2 regions of the Thalassotalea sp. SU-HH00458 genome follow, and region 2 is predicted to be linked to the other one. Evidence: predicted binding sites of a transcription regulator. Region 2 holds the regulator's gene; the other holds the start of a gene.
What was found. Region 2 encodes LexA, which represses DNA repair genes until DNA is damaged. Its sites were predicted from a motif close to TACTGTATNNNNATACAGTA; they were not measured.

Region 1 (11,537 bases), on a different contig from region 2:
AAGTGGGCAACGGCTTGCTTCATAACCCGAGCAGATTTCACCACTTGCGGTAAAAACATTTCCCCTGCACCAAATAAATCACCAACAACATTCATGCCATCCATTAATGGCCCCTCAATGACATCTAATGGTCTAACGGCTTCAAGACGTGCGGCTTCTGTATCTTCAATTATAAATTCATTGATACCTTTTACTAATGAATACTCTAAGCGCTTATTAACCGGTAACTCTCGCCATGCTAGATCGGCTTTATTACTTTGATTGCCCGCTTGTCCGCGATAGGTTTCAGCCACATCAAGTAAGCGCTCTGTGGCACCGTCGTCACTGTTTTGAATAACGTCTTCAACCGCAATGCGCAAGTCATCTGGAATATCAGAATAAATGGCCAACTGACCAGCGTTAACAATCCCCATGTCCATACCATTTTTAATGGCATGATATAAAAACACTGCATGTATCGCCTCTCGAACGGGGTTATTTCCACGAAAAGAAAATGATACGTTTGATACGCCACCAGAAATCATCGCATATGGCAGGTTCTTTTTAATATCAGCGACCGCGTCAATAAAGTCTACCGCGTAATTATTGTGTTCATCAATACCGGTAGCGACCGCAAAAATATTGGGATCAAAGATAATATCTTCTGCAGGAAAACCGATTTCATCCACAAGAATATGGTATGCACGCTTACAAATTTCATATTTTCTTTCGCGAGTATCTGCTTGCCCTACTTCATCAAATGCCATGACGATAACGGCAGCACCATAACGGCGCAATAGCTCTGCTTGGCTGCGAAAGTTTTCTTCACCTTCTTTTAAACTGATCGAATTAACGATGCCCTTGCCTTGTATACACTTAAGGCCTTCTTCTAAAATATCCCATTTAGAAGAATCAAGCATCACAGGCACTTTGGCAATATCGGGCTCACCCGCAATTAAATTTAGAAATCGGATCATGGCCGCTTTTGAATCGAGCATGCCTTCATCCATATTGATATCGATTATTTGCGCGCCATTTTCAACTTGCTGTAAAGCAACCGCTATTGCTTGATCATAATTTTCTTCAGTGATAAGTCGTTTAAAAATTGCCGAACCGGTAACGTTAGTTCTTTCACCCACATTCACAAACAAAGTATTTTCATCAATAGTCAGTGCTTCTAAACCTGATAATCGACAAGCAATTTTTCGAGGTTCCACTTTACGAGGTGCAATATTTGCAACCGAATCAGCCATACCTTTGATATGCTCTGGGGTTGTACCGCAACAGCCACCGATAATATTCAAAAATCCTGAATCGGCCCACTCGGCAACATGAGTATTCATGTCATCAACACTAAAGTCATATTCGCCAAAGGCATTTGGTAGCCCGGCATTGGGGTGAGCCGAAACCGCACAATCAGAAATTCGACTTAATTCAGCAACATATTGCCTTAATTCAACAGGGCCAAGTGCACAATTTAAACCAAAAGAAATAGGTTTAGCATGGCGAAGTGAATTATAAAAAGCTTCGGTTGTTTGTCCTGATAATGTACGGCCTGAGGCATCTGTAATAGTGCCTGAAATCATTACGGGTAAACGAATATTTAACGATTCGAAAACCGTTTCAACAGCAAAAATAGCAGCTTTGGCATTTAACGTATCAAAAATCGTTTCAATTAATATTAAATCACTTCCCCCTTCAATTAACGCTTTTGTCGACTCAATATAAGCCTCCTTTAGTTGATCAAAGGTGACATTACGAAACGCCGGATCATTCACATCTGGTGAAATTGAACAGGTTCTGTTTGTTGGCCCTAATACACCGGCGACAAAACGCGGTTTATCTGGATTTTTTGCCGTATATTCATCTGCAACTTGCCGAGCTATTTTGGCAGCCTCTAAATTAATCTCGGCGCTGTACGCTTCCATGTCGTAATCAGCCATGGCAATAGTCGTTGCATTGAAAGTATTCGTTTCAAGTATATCAGCACCCGCTTCGAGGTATTCAGCATGAATGGCTTTAATCACATCAGGTTGAGTCAGCACTAACATGTCATTATTGCCTTTCACATCTAAATGCCAATCAGAGAACTTCTCGCCACGGTAATCTTGCTCTTCAAATTTATACGCTTGAATCATAGTTCCCATAGCACCATCAAGAATTAAAATACGTTGGGCTAATTGTTGTTCAAAATTTTCAAACGATGCTGATTTCTTCATACTACTCTCAATTTGTTCTAATAAGAAAAACGACGTTAATACTGTAATTATATGTGTTTAAACTTGGTTTTCCGGCTGTCTTGCTCGAATATTCGACGCATCTAGCAAATAAGGTGTTATTTGATAGACATAATAGTTGAGCCAATTGGTAAATAATAAACTGCCATGACTACGCCACGAGCTATGCGGTATTTTGTTGACATCATTATTTGGATAATAATTTTCAGGCATAACAGCGTTTTCGTCAGCATTTAAATCACGATGGTATTCTTCATCTAATGTCGTTGCATCGTATTCTGGATGGCCTGTTAAATAGACTTGCTGCTTGTTTTTGCTTGCCACCACATAAACCCCCGCTTCTTCTGACTCTGCGATAATTTTTAGTTCCGAGACACTTAAATAATCAGCTTTATCAATATAACCATAGCGAGAATGCGGTACATTAAAAAACTCTTCAAAGCCTCGCGTTAACTGCTCTTTTGGATCAACAGGGCTGTGTTGATAAACACCTGATAGTTTTTTCTTTCGTAAATGGCGATTCAAGCCATAATGATGATATAAAGCCGCATGCGCCGCCCAACAAGAAAACATAGTTGATGTGACATTATTTTCTGCCCAATCAAAAACTTCACATATTTTATCCCAAAAGGTTACTTTTTCGTATTCTAGCAACGCTAAAGGCGCGCCTGTAATAATTAACCCGTCATATTGCGTGTCTTTAATATCATCAAATAAACAATAAAAGTTATCTAAATGCTCTTTCGGGGTATGCTTTGACTCATTGGCATGTATACGGACAAAATCAATATTTATCTGTAATGGAGTATTCGACAACATCCGTAAAATTTGCACTTCTGTTTCAATTTTATTCGGCATTAAATTTAAAATCGCTACTTTCATCGGGCGAATATCTTGATTAGCCGCACGATGCTCCGACATGACGAAGATATTTTCTTTATCTAATACCGATAAAGCCGGTAATTCATTAGGGATTTTAATGGGCATAAAAAGTACCTACAACACTGACATTCAACATAACATTTAGCGAATAAACTCGTGTGCATATTTCATACACACAGTATAGACACTACTGTGCCTTTTAACTTTAGCTATGTCAACTTCTAAACGTATAGACGTCTAAATGATTTTGTTAATTCTTATAACTTTTTCATAATTTTTTTACAGTCAGTATCGACAAGCGTTATAAGATCCGAGCCTTAAATTGGTTGTAGAATAATAAAATAGCAAATTATACTTGCGCGTAATAAACTACTACGCAAAATAATAAGATTACAGGACGTAATGATGAACGAAGAGGTTAAAGCGCTTAAGTCAGAGTTAGCTTTATTAAAACTTCAATTTAGTGAGAGAGTAAATACTGTCGAGGCTCGACTAAATAAATTACTTGAGCAAAAAGATCAACAACAGGATCAGTCTAATGATTATTTCAGTGAGACTATTGATAATCCCCCTCCTAACATAATCAATGAAACTCGATTAACAGACACTTTATTACCTAAAACAGCGGATGAATATCTAGCAATCAATAAAACGATAGAAGATTCTGTACCTGCCAAACCATCCTTTATCACCGTATTATTCCAAGCTGTTCTGTCTTTGTTATTCGATTGGTTCTCTCCTATCACTAAAATATATCAATCATATAAAGAACGAGGCATGCTTGGTATTTTTATTCTCACAATAACCGGTATTGGCTTAACCTTAGCTGGTTTTGGTTATTTAATGCAATTACTCATTGATCATCTTGGTGCAGGTTCTAAATCGTTATTAATGTGCTTTGCTGCAATACTTGTTATGGGAGTAGGCGTTGGCTTAAAGCTCAAAACAAGGTTTGGAGAGTTTGCCACAGCCATTGTTACTTTAGGCATATTATTATCATATAGCACGGTATACTTTTCAGGCAGTGTCTACGGCATAATCCCCAATATAATCGTCTTGTTATTATATTTATTTATCGCACTTGTTTGTCATGGTTTAGCTCAATGGTTGGACATTAAAATAGTTGCTGGTTTGGGAGTTATTGGTATTTCTACCATGCCAATATTGTCGAATACGATACAATTTGAATCTTTGTATTATTTATTGTCATTGGCATTTGTTATTACTAGTAGTTTGATATTAGCTTATAAAAGAAGTGAACTATGGCTTGCTAACTTAAGCTTAGCCTTTTTCATCGTTGCTTTAGAGTGGTTAATTGGCGTTGAATTTGTATATGTTTCTGCTTGGATAATAAATTTATTTTACTTGCTATTCTTTACTTACATAGTCATTACTTTATTCAAAAACAGCCCATTAGAAAATAATACATCAAATCATAAGCCGTTGATATTGTTAGCTGCTTTAGTAAGCTCAACTGTATTGCTTTTCTTTCAGTCAAGCGAAATATTTTCGACACAGGTGACTATCAGTTTTTCCTTAAATACTATCGCTGCTTCCGTTATTAGTATTCTCTTCTATAAAATTAGACATAAGCTAACTCATTTTTTTATTTTATTAACCACACTCTGGAGTGTTTTAGCTGTTGCTAGTGCAATTAGTGATGCTTATTGGGGAATCGCATGGGCAGTTGAAGGAATATTATTGCTTTATATCGGTCGAAAATTTGAAATGACTACGGTGGTCAACCAAAGCCAGGTTTTAATAGCATTGGCACTTGTATATTGTTGGTCAGCATTAGCCAAATATTTTCCTTTACCCGCGTTAAAGTCAATAGATGGTTGGCTATTGTCAATTGTAATTGTTGCGGTTATAGGTGTTTGGCATCGAGTACTCAATAATTCAAACGTTTTTGATGAATTTACACAGAAAAAAATCAAACCTTTCCTACAGTTACTCGAAGTTGTTTGGTTATCTATATTGCTAATCGCTAGTTTAAATATTTGGTTAGGAAATTGGACAGGTGCAACTATTCTATTACTTCAGTTAGTTTGGTTGTTTAGAGCTAAACAATGCAAGCAACTATCCATTGAAGTTTTTGCCGCCACGTTAATATTAGTGCCATTATTCTACGCCTATAGTGGAGGGTTAATGGTTAATAGTTATCGTTTCACGGCCTTACCGCTATTTGCCAAGTTTTCTATAATTTCTGCCTTTATCCAATTATGGTTATGGTCGGAGTTTTATCGAAAATTTTACCCCGATAGTGCACTTAAAGACGTTACAGAATCCGCTAGGATCTTATTTTATCTGTTACTTCCTGTTTGTTGGGTTAACTCATCTCTACATAGATTAAATGAAAATGTTTTAATGATTCTTTGGTTCTCCCCACTTTTAGCGCTATTTCTCGCTAAAAAAATCAAACACCAATTAATAGTCAAAGAAACAAAGTTACTTACGGCTTTATCTAGTGTCATTTTTATCTTACTTGCTGGACAATTAACACTTATGTACAGCATTGTAGCGTTAACTGGATTTATTGTTCTGTATAGTTCTGCCCTCTATTTTGATAAAAAGGTATCAAGGTGTGAACTTTGTGAATTCATCATTAGTTGGGGTGTCATATCTTTAGGGTTTTCCATTCCAAGTATTATTGGCTTTCAAAGTAATAGTTTATTAATTGGCTTAATAGTAACTTCTTTTTTCTGGATATCTTATCTAGCCATGATTAACGTTTCAGAACATTTACGTAGAAATACTTTAATAATCATGGTTGTTAACGGAATATTAGTGATTTCGGCTTGGTCGTTAACCTTTAACAATGCCATTTACGCTTGTATTCCTGTTATGTTTTTAATTGCTGCTACAGACCAAAAAAAGGCTTTATTAAGCAAGACACGATTAGGTTTAAATAGTGACTTATTTCTCCATTCTATTGCTGCAATTACCTACGTTACTCTTTTTAGTGCGCTTGTAAATTATCGCTTGGACTTATTAATTGCTCCAACATTAGCCGTTCATGGCGCACTTATTTTGTTTATGAAGGACAGACGCACGCTTACCATCAAGTATAGCTTTGGTTTGATTTTGTTAGGTATAACTAAACTAGCACTATTCGATGCTGCTAATGCACTACTTTGGCATAAAGTGATCCTATTTATGGGAATAGGTGTCTTTATTTTGGTTGCATCATTTTGGTATCAAAAATTGACAAGTAAAACCGAACCATAGTTTGTTTAAGCAAATAAAAATAGTAGAGAAATATGAAAACCATCACAGTTGTGATGGTTTTTCTAGATTGATTTTGAGTTTTTAAAGCAATTGTTTCTACTTATTACTCAGTAACCGCTTCTTCTTTTTCAACGTTATCAGTTGCTTTTGTTAATAATAACTCTCTTAAGCGACCGTCGAGTTCTTTGGCAACTTCTGGCTTTTCAGTTAAATACTTGGTCGCATTTGCTTTACCTTGACCAATACGGTCGCCATTGTAGCTATACCAAGAACCAGCCTTTTCAACCATTTTATGTTGTACGCCTAAATCAATTAACTCACCTAAGCTGTTAATACCTTCACCGTATAATATTTGGAATTCAACTTGTTTAAATGGTGGAGCAATTTTATTTTTCACAACTTTAACGCGTGTTTCGTTACCAACAATTTCATCACCTGCTTTAACCGCACCGATTCGACGAATATCTAAACGTACTGAAGCGTAGAATTTTAATGCATTACCACCCGTGGTTGTTTCTGGAGATCCAAACATTACACCAATTTTCATACGAATTTGGTTAATGAAAATCATCATAGTATTCGATTGCTTCAAGTTACCCGTAAGCTTACGCATAGCTTGAGAAAGCATGCGAGCTTGTAGGCCCATGTGTGAATCCCCCATATCGCCTTCAATCTCAGCTTTAGGAGTAAGGGCAGCAACAGAGTCGACCACAATAACGTCAACCGCACCAGAACGAGTTAACATGTCACAAATTTCTAACGCCTGTTCACCCGTATCTGGCTGAGACACTAATAATTCATTAATGTTTACGCCAAGTTTTTCAGCATAAATAGGGTCAAGCGCATGTTCAGCATCAACAAACGCACAAACTTTACCATTACGTTGAGCTTCGGCGATAACTTCTAACGTCAGGGTGGTTTTACCACTTGATTCAGGGCCATAAATTTCAACAACTCGACCCATTGGTAAACCACCAGCACCTAGCGCAATATCTAATCCAAGTGAACCAGTAGAAATGGTTTCTACATCCATACTGCGGTTTTCACCCAGCTTCATAATTGAGCCTTTACCAAACTGACGTTCTATTTGGCTGAGTGCTGCAGATAGTGCTTTTTCTTTGTTATCGTCCATTTCGTGCTCCACAATTTATATCTAAAAACTAACTTATGTGACGAAGTATACTGTATAGTCGTACAGTATCAAGCTTTTTTACAATTATTTTTATTTCTTTACTAAAAATAAAAAACGGAGACTTTTAATTCGTTGTTTTTATTGTATAATTCAGACGTTAATAACTTTTAAAGTTTTCAAGCTAAAAAGTTACTATTTCATTTTTAGTTGAATTTTTTTGTTTGTACAGTAGTTTTATCATGCTGTTAACCAGTAAAAAGATAAATGTTTTGTCATCACAAAACAACAGACTCAAAACTCATCAGTTTTAACGAATTTAAAAAAGTATTTGTCAGCAATTCATTAAAACTTATTATCCGCTAATCAATTTTTTTGATTGATATAAACAATTTATTGCGCTTGCCTGTTTTCAATTTCCCCATACAATCACCGCACTTGTTAGTACTGGCTAATTAAAAATAAAATGAAAAATTCCACTGAAAAAAACATCAATATTTTCGTCTTAATATTTATATTATTAACGTTTTTAATTTCTTCTTTCGTATTAGCGAATGACAACTTACCGGAAGAAAAAGTAAAAAATGTTTTTACAAATATTGAAACCGCGCTGATCCCATTAAAAAATGCCGACCAACTATCACGTAGTAATATTCGCGAAGTATTGAAGCAATATTTATTGCCCGAAGTAAGTACGCAATATTTTAGTCATAAAGTCTTAGGGCTTCATTTAGCTAAATTATCTCCAGAGCAAAAAGAAGCATTCCGAACTGAATTAACCAATCAATTAATCGATACTTACAGCCATTTATTGAGTAAGTATAATAACGAAGCAATTAATATTGGTAAAAGTTCAATTTCGAAAAGCGGTAAAGTGGCTATGGTGAATATGACAATTATTGGTAAAAATAAAACCAATAAAGCCTTAGTAAAACTGATTAAATTGCACGATGAAACTTGGTTATTTTATGATATTGTGGTCGAAGGTATTAGCATGCTGGAATCTAAACAAAAAGAAATTAATTCAAGTTTCAACAAATTAGGGCCAGAGCAAACGTTATTACAACTACAAAATAATTCATCACTCAGCAATAAAAGGGTTTAAAAATTTTACATGGACTTATGGTTTAACATTAGTAATTTAACGGCATTAACACCCAATTTTTTTAACAATAAGTTCGTGATCACTTTACTGTGTGTTAGTGCTTTTTATTTATTGAAATTTCTATTAGTAAAGGTGATCAAAAAGAAGTCTAAACACGATAAAAGATTACAAATTAATATCGTTAATAATATTTATACCGTTTTAATGATCGTCTTGATCTTTAATATTTGGTCGGAAGAAATTCAAAAGTTTGCCTTTTCCATTGCCGCTTTTATTGTTGCCATTGTTTTAGCAACTCGTGAGTTTATTCAATGCTTCATTGGCTTTGTTTATATTTTATCGAGTCGACCATTTAGGATTAGTGACTGGATTCAAGTAGGTAATTATTTTGGTGAAGTACACTCAACAGACTGGGCAAAACTGACTTTATTAGAAGTAGATAAAGACAGTTATCAATATACGGGTAAAACACTTTATTTACCGAATAGTCAGCTGATTACTTCTGTGATTAAAAACCTCAATTTTTTAAAGCGCTATGCGATGCACCATTTCACTATTGTAAGAGATGATAGTGTCAATCCATTTGAGTTTATTGATCAATTATATGAAAAAGCAAACGTGTATTGTGCAGACTTTAAAGATGTTGCGATGCGATATAATCAGCTTATTGAAAATCGCTTAGATATCAACATTGCAGGTCCAGAGCCACATATTCAAGTCGCTACTTCTGATATTGGTGATACGCAAGTATTCTTTACCGTTTTTTGCCCCACAGAAACGGCATTAGAAATAGAGCAAAAACTCACAGCTGATTTTATGCGTTTATGGTTTGAACAGAAAAGTAAAATAGCCAAGGAAAAATAAAAACTATTCTTGCTCAATGGAAGTAATAACCACTTACTTCCATTTTCATGCTTTACGGTTGATATTCTTTAAAGTTTTTCGTTTAACTTTTTAGATTATCGTCTTCCTTGATAAGCGTTAAAGAGCCATCTAGATGAACATCTCGTTGAGGGAACGCAACAACCACTTGATGTTGTTCAAACAATTCATCTAAAGTAAAACGAATATTACTGCGAGTAACTCGCAAGCCACCTTCAACTTTAGAATTTATCCAAAAATTGACTTCAAAAATTAAGGCGTTATCACCAAAATCTTCGAAGCTAACGACTGGTTTAGGATCTGTTAATACTTCGTTTTGAGCTAAGGTTGCCTCTAAAATCAAATCAGCCACTAACTTTGCTTTGCTACCATAAGCAACGCCAACACGAACACTCGTTCGTACTAAGCTGTCTTTAAGTGTCCAGTTGACAACTGTATTTTCGAGTAACTTGCTGTTAGGAATTAATAAATGTACGCCATCAACTCGTCTGATCCGTGTTGATCGAGTATTGATCTCTTCTACTACCCCTTTGGCATTTTCAACTTCTAAGAAATCACCAATACGAATTGGTTGCTCCCACATTAAGATCCAACCGCTGATAAAGTTATTAATAATATTTTGCGCACCAAAACCAAAACCAATAGCAATAGCACCAGATAAAAAAGCAAAGGCAGCAATAGGAACATTAATAAGATCAAGTGTGGTAATAAATAAAATGGTTATCGCTGTTACGTATAAAACACGTTGCAATAGGTGAATAAGGTTAGGATCTGTTTTTTTAGTTGTTAAACGATGTGTAACAAATCTTGTCGTCCATTTAGTGAGTACTAACCCAACGTAAATAATGAGGGGAATTAATAATAATTCCCCTAAAGAAATAGGTTGCTCAGAAATAGTAAAAATAGGTGTCGCTAATATCGCTTTAATGTTAGCAAAATTCATATGTTCCCCTTCTTTACGTTTTCATCGCTAAGAAAACCTGTGATGGATCAACCAGAAATTTATTTCCAATCGCTTCTCGGCCAAACAACATTAAATAACTCATATCAGAACGGTCAGTTAACGTTATCTCAATAGACCATTTTTCGCTGCCAAGCACAACAGGCGTACGTATAACATAACGTTGCTCAGTGTTACCATTCGATGATTTTACTTTTCTAATATCACTAATCGGCGCTGTACAATGAACAATGGTATCAACGTTATAGGCGTCAGGGTGAATATCAAAACTAACACACCGTTTACCATTTTTAGTCACTTTAGTTATATTATCAACATGTAATGAAGAAGTTTTTGCACCGGTATCTACCCTAACTTGTAAATCATCTATCGCAAGTTCAGGTAAAGCAATCGATTCTAAACAACCAATAATTATTTTATTTTCCGCACTCATACTCATTCCTAAATATCGTTATGCTCTGGTAATAACTGTTCTTGTACATTTTCAATATGCTCGGCAATTTCTTCGTCATCTTCACTAAAGTAAGCAACATGAAACATTGCTTCACCTTCTTGTACTAACGGAATATTTTGCTTGCCAATTAAAATACCTGAACGCGTTGCTATTACACAATCAAGCACTTCACCATAAGGACTGCCTATTTCGGCTAACACTTGCCCTTGGGTGATTTGATCTCCCAATTCAACTACGTTATGCACTATACCACTTGCATTGGCCCTAACCCATTGGCTTCCATTGGCAATAAAAGGAACGATTTTCTTACGTTTTGTGGCACTGCTTTTTCGTTTCATGCCTAAATGTTGTAATACATTTAAAATGCCTTTCATGCCGGCTCGAATAGAAAACTCATCAAACCTTAACGCTTCTCCTGCTTCGTACAATAATATTTTCGTTTCATTTTTAATGGCCGATTCACGTAATGAGCCATCAACTAAATTAGAATTTAATACCACAGGTACCGCAAACACTTCAGCTAATTCTTTAGTTTCAGCATCAAGCATATTCGCACGTATTTGTGGTAAGTTTGAACGATGTATCGCTCCCGTATGTAAATCAATACCATAATCACAATGTTTGACAATTTCATTTAGAAATATATGTGCAACTCGCCCCGCCAATGAACCTTTTGCTGA
Region 2 (11,537 bases):
GCATTAACATCAAAGTAACTGTCCACATACCTAACGCGGCTTGGAAAATCACCACACATAAAATTAATAAGGGAAGAAATAACGGTGTTCCTTGCTCTCTATTTCGGAACGATAATATCGCTATCGCTAAAATAAATAAGCCTAAAGCTCCGGCAAAATAACGATGGATCATTTCATTCCACGCTTTTTCGGGTTCAACAGGTCTATCTGGAAATGCTAGTTCAGCTTTTGATATCTGCTCTGCTGATTCTGGTACGTCTAATAATCCGTAACAACCGGGCCAATCGGGACAACCTAGCCCAGCATGAGTTAAACGAGTATAGGCGCCTAAGCTGACCACAATAATCGCAAGTAAGATACTGACAAGGACAAGTCGTCTAATGTTTTGGGTACTTTTCTGTTGCATATTAGCCAATCCTTGAATATTTCAATAATTTTTTCATATCGGCAAGAATAGCTTTATCAAAAGAGACTAAACCTGCTTTTTCTTTTGGACCTTGATAAGACATAACAACGTTGCCTAACGGGTCAACTATCACAACTTGATTGCTTTCAATATGTTCGTTTGCTTGTTCAGGCAACGAAAGTTGTTGCCACTTAGCATGACGTAAATGACCTAATTGACGTTCCGCTAAGCTTTTCTCGTATAAGACAATGGGAGTGACGCGAGGCAGTTCTTTACCTAATAACGTATATGTATTATTAAGCGATAGCAGGGTTTTTTCACATAATTGTTGACAGTTTGCAGGCAAGCGATAAAGGATTAACCATTGTTCTTTTAACGCCGTAGGATCAACACCTAAGTCGGTTAAGGTCAGTTCTTGTTCGGCCAATTGACCATGGTTAGTGACCCCGTAATTAAACCAATGTTGTTCTAGCGCTAATTTAGCTAAAACGACAGGTAATATGAATACGGCCAAGGTGATGAGTAACGTTCGACGTGATTTATTTACTTGAGGCGAAGACATAGATAACCTTTTTCTTATTTTAATTTTTATTATTATTTTTCGGTTTATTTTTAATAAACCATACACTAGCACTGATCATTAACAGCATCCAAGCTGTGGCTAATGAAAACCATTGAAATGCATAAGCTCGATGCTTTTCTGGTGGCATCACTATAGGACGCCAATTTTTTTCAAAACCTAGACTTTCTTTTGTATCTAAGTAAATGACAAAGGGCAATAACTTTTGTGCAAAAAACCTTGAAAATTTATCAATTTCTATCCGTTGAATTCTCAGCGGCCACGAAGGATTTTTGTAATTCTCTTCGCTTAACACTATGCCTTGTTCAATTAACCTTACATGACCTGTTATTTTTTGAGCGCCAGATACTGGGGTAATTTCAGGTAATTTACTGCGATCGATAAAGCCTTCAATCCAACCTAAATTCACTAACACTGCCCTATCGTTGTCGGTAATCACTTGTAACACTCGATAACCTAGTCGACCGTTATGCGTTTGATTATCTAATAGGAAAACTTTCTCATCATTGAAAGCCCCCTGAATTTTAACCGGAAGATCGTTGATATTTTCATTTGATGATTGTAACGATAATACCTCATCAAGAGATAAAGCATCTTGAGATTTATAATCGCTAATACGCGATAAACGTTGTTCTTTTTCGATGGCTCTGGCGGTTTGCCAAAATCCAAGCTTGATTAATCCACTAAAGACAAGCAAAGTGATAATGACAACAAACCAGTTTAATTGATTGAAATATTCTCTAAAATCAGCAAACTTCATATATTACCGTAAAAATTAATAGCAACCTGTATAACCTAACATAATAAAAAGAGAGGGTTTTGTGATTATAAAAATTATCATTGTTGGCTTATTAGCCTTTATGATTTATAACCTGTTTCGTGCTTTAATAATCATGAATAAAAACGATCCAAACCAGCCAAGTATGTCAAAGTTTATCGGCCGTCGAGTCATGACTTCTGTTGTAATTGTTCTCTTATTGCTTGTGGGTATTCTGACTGGCGTAATTACACCAAACCCAAGACCTTTCTAAACAAAGCGATTAAAGAAAAGAAGGCGCTTTAATGGCGCCTTATTTATTTTCATTTTTTGTATATTCTCTGTAAAAACTTAAGGCTAAATTGACTAGCTCAAAAACAACAAGATGGCACGGAAGGTAACATTTTACTTAAGTACCTTCGATGCAGTTATTGAGTTAATCTACGACCCATACAGTTTTTAAATAATGTAAACAAAAACAAAGAGTAATACCCATACCACGTCGACAAAGTGCCAGTACCAACTTGCCGCTTGAAACGCAAAATGATTCTTAGGAGTAAAGTGACCTTTAAACACTCGGATCAACATGACAATTAACATGATGGTACCTAAAGTAACATGCATCCCATGAAAACCTGTCAGCATATAAAAGGTATTACCATAGATTCCACTGGTTAAATACAGCTTCATTTCATCCGCATAACCGTGCGCATATTCTAAGCCTTGGCAATACAAGAACACTAGACCCAGGACACAGGTAATGCTTAACCAGAATTTTAATTGCGGGCGCTTATCTTGCTCTAATGCCACATGAGCTAAATGAGCCGTCACTGAAGATGTTAATAACAAAATAGTATTGATAAGGGGTAAACCATACCAACCCATACCGGTTGTTTCTGTTCCGTCAGGTGTTTTAATCAATGGCCATTGCGCCGTGAATTCCGGCCATAATACCGCGCCGGTCATTGCATTATTATCAGCGCCACCTAACCATGGAACAGAAAGTGTTCTGGCGTAAAGTAAAGCACCAAAAAATGCCGCAAAGAACATCACTTCAGAAAAGATAAACCAGCTCATCCCTTGTTTAAATGAATTATCCATTTGATGGCTATATTTGCCCGCCATTGATTCATTAATCACATTATTGAACCAACCAAACATCATGTAGATCACCATCGCGATACCGGCGATTAATACATAACCACCGAAACCTGAGGTTGAATTTTTTATATCTGTTACATAATTCGCTGCGCCAACGGCGATTAAAAACAATGCAACGGCACCCACAATTGGCCAATGGCTTTGTGCGGGTACATAATATGTTTCATATTTTTTTGTAGTCATCACTATTCCCCTGTGTTTCGCGTAATCGCCTAAGATTCAACTGAGCCGGTGATATCGTATAAAGTGTAAGACAAAGTAATAGTCTTCACTTCTTCTGGTAGCTCTGCATCAACATAAAATTGCAGGGCCATTTCGACATCTTCTTGTGCTTTAAGCGGCTGTGAGTTGAAACAAAAACACTCTATTTTTTGAAAATAAATCGCGGCTTTACCAGGCGAAACTGATGGTACAGCTTGCCCAATAATGTCATTGACCGATTCATTTTTCGCATAAAATTTCACTAATTTCATTTCACCAGGATGTACTGTAATTTCGTTTATCATAGGCTCAAACTGCCAAGGTATCCCTTTAGCTGTTCGGCTAATAAATTGCACAGTTATGGTACGGCTTTCATCGATGCCATCTTCATTGACACTAGCAGCGGTAGTCGCCGTTTTACCATTTAACCCGGTGATATCACAAAATACGTCATATAAAGGCACTAAAGCAAAACCAAAACCAAACATTGCAAAAACCACCAACACCAGTTTCTTTACTGTTTTAGTCTTATTATTCGATAATTTTTGGTCTTGCTCTGTACTCATTATATTTTCCTATTGCCCTTTAATATCTTCAGCGTTAGGTGGCGTTTCAAAGGTATGATATGGAGCTGGACTTGCGACCGTCCATTCCAAACCTTCAGCACCGTCCCAAGGTTTCGCGTCAGCTTTTTTACCGCCCTTAATACACTTAATAACAACCACTAAGAATATTATTTGTGATAAACCAAAGGCAAACCCGCCAATACTTACCCACTTATTAAAGTCAGCAAATTGCAACGCATAATCAGGTATACGACGAGGCATACCCGCTAAGCCTAAGAAATGCATTGGGAAGAACAGAATGTTCACTGAAATTAACGAACACCAAAAATGTGCCTTACTCAATCCGTCGTGATACATATGTCCAGTCCATTTAGGTAACCAGTAATAAGCCCCGGCATAGATGGAGAATAATGAACCTGTCACTAATACATAGTGAAAATGAGCTACAACAAAATAGGTATCATGATATTGGAAATCAACCGGTGTTAACGCCAACATCAATCCTGAGAAACCACCAATGGTAAATAAAATAACGAAGGCAATCGAAAATAGCATTGGCACTTCAAACGTCATAGCACCGCGCCACATAGTCGCAACCCAGTTAAAGACTTTCACACCCGTTGGCACCGCAATCAACATAGTACAATACATGAAGAATAGTTCACCGAATAACGGCATGCCGGTGGTGAACATATGGTGAGCCCAGACAATAAACGATAAGAAAGCAATTGAAGCTGTGGCATAAACCATTGAGCTATAGCCGAATAAACGTTTACGAGCAAATGTAGGTATGATGGTTGATACAATACCAAATGCCGGCAAGATCATGATGTAAACTTCAGGATGACCAAAGAACCAAAAAATATGCTGGAACATTACTGGATCACCACCACCAGCGGCGTCGAAGAAACTCGTACCAAAATAGGTGTCAGTTAATAGCATAGTTACAACACCAGCTAACACCGGCATTACCGCAATTAATAAATAGGCCGTAATGAAAAATGTCCAAACAAATAATGGCATTTTCATGTAAGTCATACCTGGGGCACGCATATTCATGATGGTTACAATGACGTTAATTGCCCCCATAATCGATGAAACACCCATAATATGTACAGCAAAAACAAAGAATGCGGTACTTCCGTTAGAGTATGTTGTCGAAAGTGGTGCGTAGAACGTCCAACCAAAGTTAGGTGCTCCTGATTCCATAAAGAACGAAGCAATAAGAATGGAAAATGCAAAAGGCAAAATCCAAAAACTCCAGTTGTTCATACGTGGTAAAGCCATATCTGGCGCACCAATCATCATAGGTATCATCCAGTTAGCAAAACCGGTGAAAGCCGGCATAATCGCGCCGAATACCATGATCAAACCGTGAACAGTAGTTAATTGGTTAAAAAAGTCGGGTTCAACAAATTGAAGTCCTGGTTGAAATAACTCAACACGGATCATCATTGCTAATGCACCACCAAATAATAACATGATGAATGCGAACCATAGGTACAAAGTACCAATATCTTTGTGGTTAGTCGTATACAACCAACGTTTTATACCCGTCATTTTGTGATCATGGTGATCATCGTGCTCATGCGAGTCGTGAATAGCTTCTGTAGTCATTATTCTGCCTCCTTACTTAGCACTTGCAGCAATATCTGCGGGTTGAACAACATCACCGGTATTATTACCCCAAGCATTTCGCTCAAAAGTAATGACGGCAGCAATGTCGGTTTTAGACAATTGAGCACCAAAAGCGGCCATACTTGGATTTTTCTTACTGCCATTTACCACCATATCAATGTGTGCATTAACATCACCTGTAGTAATTGGGCTACCGATTAATGATGGAAATGCTGGTGGTAAACCTGCACCAGTAGACTGATGACAAGCTACACAAGCCGTGTTGTAAACTTTCTCGCCTTTAGCCATTAATTCATCAAGTGTATATTCTTTAGATAAGTCTTCTGCGGGTGCAGCAGAAACAGCTTTACTCACTTTCTCAACGACTTTTTCAACAGTAGTCGCAGCTGAAGAAGCAGAACCGCTAGTCGCTGATTTAACATCAGCCGCTTGTACAGTATCACCTGTGTCATTGCCCCAAGCGTTTCGCTCGTAAGTAACAACCGCAGCAATTTCTTTCATGCTAAGTTGTTTGCCATAACCTTGCATACCGGTTCCGGCTTTACCATTGAAAACGATATCTATATGGTCAGCAACACTGCCCGTTGTCGCAACAGGACTGCCTTTAAGCGCTGGAAACGCAGGAGGTAAACCTAAGCCTGTAGGTTGATGACAAGCAGCACAATAAGCCGTGTAAGTAGTTTCACCTAATTGCATTAATTCTTCTTTAGAGAGTGAAGCATTTAAAGAAGCAGCCTCTGCAGCAGCGGCATTAGCGATTAATTCATTTTGTTCATCAATCCAACGGGCGTAGTCTTCTTCCGATTTAACTTCAACGACAATCGGCATAAAACCATGATCTTTACCGCAAAGCTCAGCACATTGGCCTCTATATATTCCTGGCTCAGGTACTATCGCCCATGCTTCGTTGATAAAACCAGGGTTAGCATCTTGTTTAACGGCAAAATCTGGCACCCACCATGAATGAATCACATCATCAGAAGTGATCAAAAAGCGAATTTTTTTATTAACCGGTATCACCAAATGTCTATCAACCTCTAAAAGATAATTTTCACCTTTTGTTTCGCCAACACCATTTTGGTTTTCATATTGTCCACGAGGAGTCGATAAAACAGAGTAAAACTCAATGTCTTGGTCAAAATATTTATAGTGCCATTTCCACTGAGAGCCAGTGACTTGAATAGTGATATCAGAATTATCGTTATTTTCCATGCTAACGAGTGTTTTCGTTGCGGGTACCGCCATGCCGATTAAGATGACAATAGGGATAACTGTCCACAGAATTTCCACCTTGGTACTTTCATGAAAAGTTGCTGGCTTTACCCCCTTTGATTTGCGATGGAACATGATTGACCAAAACATCGCCCCAAAAACCACAACACCAATTGCAGTACAAATATAAAGCGCAAACATATGAAGACCATATACTTCCTGACTTATATCAGTAACACCTTTGGTAAGATTTAACTGTTTATCTGCCCAAGCCATACTAGGAACTAATAGCCCTAGGAATAGCCAACTTAGGTTACGTCTCTTCACTCGACATCTCCTCCACCCTTTCTAAGTTTTAAAATCTTTAATATCATTAAAAAACGAATATCTTGATTTCTTTTAGTTGTTTTTGTTGTTATTTTTTCTGGCTATTTTTTAACCACTTAAAGTGCGCCTTATTATTATTTTTGTTCAATTTCTGTCCTAGAATTACTTAAATCTTGATCTAGGTCAATTCTTAATTTTCTTTAATAAAAGTAAAAACACTAACAATTACAATAGAGTATCAACTCTAAAACGTTAAAAAGTCCATTTTATATAGCCTGACGCCATAGGCTAAAAATCAAGCAATTGCTCTAATAAAATAATATCAGGTAGAAATGAGGGTGAATATTTTTTAATCAAAAAACAATCTAGTTTGAGAATACTAAGATTAAATAAGAATTATTCTTTATAAAAGTTCGGCTAAAGCATGAAAAGTGACAAAAAGTAAAAAATTGCTGACTTTTATTAAAAAGAGGAGAACAAAAGTCAGCAATATGGAAAAGTTAAATTTACATCCAGTCGGCAGAACGAATAACTCCTACAGCTATGCCTTCAACATTAAAATGTTGCGAAGTTAAATCAACTTTTATCGGTGAGAAATCTTCATTTTCAGCGTGAAGATAAACAACATTTCCTTCACGTTTAAATCGTTTTACCGTTACATCTTCATCAATTCGCGCAACAATCACTTGGCCATTTTGCACGTCAGTCGTTTGATGTACCGCTAATAAATCACCATCGAGAATGCCTATATCTTTCATACTTTCGCCATTTACTCGCAATAAATAATCCGCTGCAGGGTGAAATAAATTACCGTCAATTTTATAGTTATCTTCAACATGTTCTTGCGCCAGAATAGGTTCTCCTGCCGCAACACGACCAATTAACGGTAAGCCTTCTTCTTCAGTAAACTGTTCCGCTAAACGAATACCGCGCGACGTGCCAGGTAGCATTTCGATGTAACCTTTTTTAGCGAGTGCTTTTAAATGCTCTTCGGCGGCATTGGCAGATTTAAAACCGAAAAAATCGGCAATTTCAGCGCGCGTGGGTGGCATACCCGTTTGAGAAATATTTTCTTTAATAAGATCAAAAATTTGTTCTTGGCGTGGTGTAAGTGGTCGTAGGTTAGTCATTCGACAATTTCCTGTATATACTGACAGTTATAACTGTTAGTATATACAGGCTGTAAATAAACGCAACCCTGACTAGTCAAGTAAAAAACTTAATCGAGATATCAGACATAATGCTATATAAATGAATGAGATAAAAACCTCTCTATTCGCCATTGGTTATTATATCTGAAAGCAAAATCAGCTATGCTTAGCCAACGTTTCACTTAAAAATACGAGCCACGTGAAAGCAGAATTTCATCATAGTATTAATGATATTGCCAAAAACCAATGGCAAGCCGTAGAAAACTCTTTATGCCCACTGATGCATTATGAATTTTTCAAAGCGCTTGAAGATAGTACGTCTATTTGTATTAAGACTGGTTGGCAGCCTCATCATTTAACCTTATCTACTGATAAAACAATTCAAGCAATTATCCCGTTATATATTAAACAACACTCATGGGGCGAGTATGTGTTTGACTGGGACTGGGCACAAGCTTATCAGCACAATGGTTTAGATTATTATCCCAAGTTAGTCAGCACTATTCCTGTTACCCCCATTCCAAATGACAAGCTCCTAAGCGAAACGGTTGATTATCTGCAAATCATAAAAGTACTGATTGAGTATTGCCAGCAAAATGATATCAATAGCTGGCACTTGTTGTTTATTCCTGAAATTTCTCAAGCTGCTCAAGAAAAGTTACCTGATGACGTATATCTTCGCCATACGGTTCAGTTTCATTGGTTTAATCGTCAATATCAAAGTTTTGACCATTTCCTTTCAACATTTACCGCCAGAAAACGTAAAAACACCTTAAAAGAACGCCGTTCAATTGCTCAACAAGATGTTCAGGTTAAGCGGTTTGTCGGTAAAGACATTACCAAGAAACATTTAGATTACTTCTATTTAACTTACCAATTAACTTATTTAAAAAAAGGTCATCAGCCGCACTTAAGCTATGCTTTTTTTCAACAAATTTTTCAAACGTTACCGGATAATATTTTACTGGTAATCGCGAGTCGAGATGATCAATATATTGCTTGTTCATTGTTCTTTTATGATCATCAGCATTTATATGGTCGTTATTGGGGCTGTAGTGAATCAGTGAAAAATCTTCATTTTGAGCTTTGTTATTATCAAGGCATCGAATTTTGCATTGCTAATAAATTAGCGATGTTTAATCCAGGCACACAAGGTGAGCATAAAATACAACGAGGTTTTGAAGCCGTATTGACCTATTCTTATCATTGGATCAAACATGAACACTTCAAAACGCCGATAAAAAATTACTGCCAACAAGAACGAGTACAACTAAAGCGTTATCAAAAGCAATGTTTAGCGGCATTACCGTTTAAACAAAGCTAACGCGTCAACAAAAGGAAATTAGGATGGAATTAGCATTTTCTCAGGCCTGTGAAAACAACAAGTCTGCCATTTTATCAGTATTAAATCAGGCGTTTAGTACCACAAACAAGGTGCTTGAAATAGGCTCTGGCACGGGTCAACATGCCGTACATTTTGCTAAACATTTACCACAACTAATTTGGCAAACCAGTGATCTTGCCACCAATCATTTTTCTATCCAGCAAAGAGTCATTAACAGCGGTTTAAACAATATTCGCGCGCCTATTACCCTTGATCTTACTGAAGACTGGTCTTTTACTAACGACAACAGTACGCCTTTTTTTGATGGTATTTTCACTGCCAATACCCTGCATATTGTGAGCTGGCCACTAGTACAACGCTTTTTCACAGGCGTTGGCAATAATTTAGCGAAAGACGGAACCTTATGTATTTACGGACCATTTAACTACCAAGGTAAATTTACTAGCGCAAGTAATCAACAATTTGATACGTGGTTAAAAGAACGTGATCAACTCAGCGGTATTCGTGATTTTGAAGCCATAATTACCTTGGCAAATGCTGCCGGTTTTTCTTTAATCACCGACCACACTATGCCGGCAAATAACCGTTTATTAGTATTTAGAAAATGCGAATAAATAATTAGCAACGAATTAAAAAAAACGGCACTTTCAACGAGCCAAAGTGCCGAACTAGGTTAAACAAGCATTTCTTTTACGTTTTCACTAACAATTAATTCACCTTCCGTCAGCGCTTGAATTTCTTCAATAGAAACCCCTGGCGCATATTCTAATAAATGAAATTTACCTTGATGAATTTCTAAGTAAGCTAAGTCGGTAAGCACCTTTTTAATACAATTTTTACCTGTAAGCGGCAAAGTACAATTGGCGAGTAATTTAGAATCTCCATGCTTTGAAGCATGTGTCATGGTAACAATAATATTATCAGCACCGGCCACTAAATCCATTGCGCCCCCCATGCCTTTGATTAACTTGCCAGGGATCATATATGAAGCAATATTGCCATTCACATCCACTTCAAAGGCACCGAGTACTGTTAAATCAACATGGCCACCGCGGATCATGGCAAATGACTCAGCACTTGAAAATACAGACGCTCCGGTTGCCATAGTAACCGTTTGCTTACCGGCATTTATTAAATCGGCGTCAATTTCATCTTCCGTAGGAAATTGTCCCATGCCCAGAAGGCCGTTTTCTGATTGCAGCATAACCTCCATATTTTCAGGAATATAATTCGCCACTAAAGTAGGAATACCAATCCCTAAATTAACGTAATAACCGTCTTGTAATTCTTGAGCAACGCGCTTTGCCATTTGTTCTCGAGTTAACGCCATTTTTATTCTCCTGACTCTTGCTGCGAAGGACGAATCGTTCGCTGTTCAATGCGTTTTTCAAAGGTGCCGACAATCAGACGGTCGACATAAATACCTGAGGTATGAATTTGGTCTGGATCAAGTTCACCTGGTTCAACGATTTCTTCAACTTCAACGACCGTGATTTTTCCTGCGGTTGCCGCCATTGGATTAAAATTACGCGCTGTTTTGCGATAAACTAAGTTGCCGTATTTGTCCGCTTTCCACGCTTTGATAATCGCGAAATCACCTTTTATGCCCTCTTCCAGCAAGTATTCTCTGCCATTAAAAGTACGTACTTCCTTACCTTCTCCCACTGGTGTACCAACACCTGTAGCAGTGAAAAAAGCAGGAATGCCCGCTCCGCCAGCCCGCATTTTTTCAGCAAGAGTTCCTTGCGGTGTTAATTCAACGGCTAATTCGCCACTCATCATTTGTCGTTCAAACTCAGCATTTTCACCTACATATGACGCCACTATTTTGCTAATTTGACGATCGGCAAGTAACACCCCTAAACCAAAATCATCAACACCACAATTATTTGAAACCACCGTAAGATCTTTAGTGCCTTTACGCTTAATTTCATTGATTAAGTTTTCAGGAATGCCGCATAAACCGAAGCCGCCAGCAATGACTGTCATTCCGTTTTCTAAGCCTGCCATCGCTTCTTGATAGTTAGCGACAACTTTATTAAAACCTGCCATTTTTTTGTTCCTATATTTGGTAAATTAAATTGCTTATTGCTTTCAAAAAGCGATTTAATGGAATTATTTCACTGTCCAACCGCCATCAAGCACAAGGGCTTGGCCGGTCATATTTCTTGCTTCTTTACTCGCCAAAAAACA

Region 1: the regulator LexA is predicted to act here: its motif matches at 7,507-7,526, upstream of recA (recombinase RecA).

What each region holds. Positions count from the first base shown of each region.
Region 1 is NZ_BAABWW010000009.1:138,963-150,499, forward strand. Features, by position in the region: gene metH (methionine synthase) at 1-2,198, opposite strand, end outside; gene ABXH06_RS14365 (homoserine O-succinyltransferase) at 2,256-3,203, opposite strand; gene ABXH06_RS14370 (DUF2339 domain-containing protein) at 3,501-6,326, shown strand; gene recA (recombinase RecA) at 6,430-7,458, opposite strand; gene ABXH06_RS14380 (MlaC/ttg2D family ABC transporter substrate-binding protein) at 7,922-8,560, shown strand; gene ABXH06_RS14385 (mechanosensitive ion channel family protein) at 8,570-9,424, shown strand; gene ABXH06_RS14390 (mechanosensitive ion channel family protein) at 9,507-10,385, opposite strand; gene ABXH06_RS14395 (ATP-dependent zinc protease family protein) at 10,399-10,836, opposite strand; gene ABXH06_RS14400 (succinylglutamate desuccinylase/aspartoacylase family protein) at 10,845-11,537, opposite strand, start outside.
Region 2 is NZ_BAABWW010000005.1:118,679-130,215, reverse strand. Features, by position in the region: gene ABXH06_RS09375 (COX15/CtaA family protein) at 1-382, opposite strand, end outside; gene ABXH06_RS09370 (redox-active disulfide-containing membrane protein) at 408-968, opposite strand; gene ABXH06_RS09365 (SURF1 family protein) at 988-1,746, opposite strand; gene ABXH06_RS09360 (DUF2909 domain-containing protein) at 1,808-2,017, shown strand; gene ABXH06_RS09355 (cytochrome c oxidase subunit 3) at 2,203-3,087, opposite strand; gene ABXH06_RS09350 (cytochrome c oxidase assembly protein) at 3,117-3,671, opposite strand; gene ctaD (cytochrome c oxidase subunit I) at 3,681-5,288, opposite strand; gene coxB (cytochrome c oxidase subunit II) at 5,301-6,797, opposite strand; gene lexA (transcriptional repressor LexA) at 7,355-7,978, opposite strand; gene ABXH06_RS09330 (GNAT family N-acetyltransferase) at 8,199-9,323, shown strand; gene ABXH06_RS09325 (DUF938 domain-containing protein) at 9,347-9,958, shown strand; gene ABXH06_RS09320 (CoA transferase subunit B) at 10,018-10,674, opposite strand; gene ABXH06_RS09315 (CoA transferase subunit A) at 10,677-11,396, opposite strand; gene ABXH06_RS09310 (3-hydroxybutyrate dehydrogenase) at 11,460-11,537, opposite strand, start outside.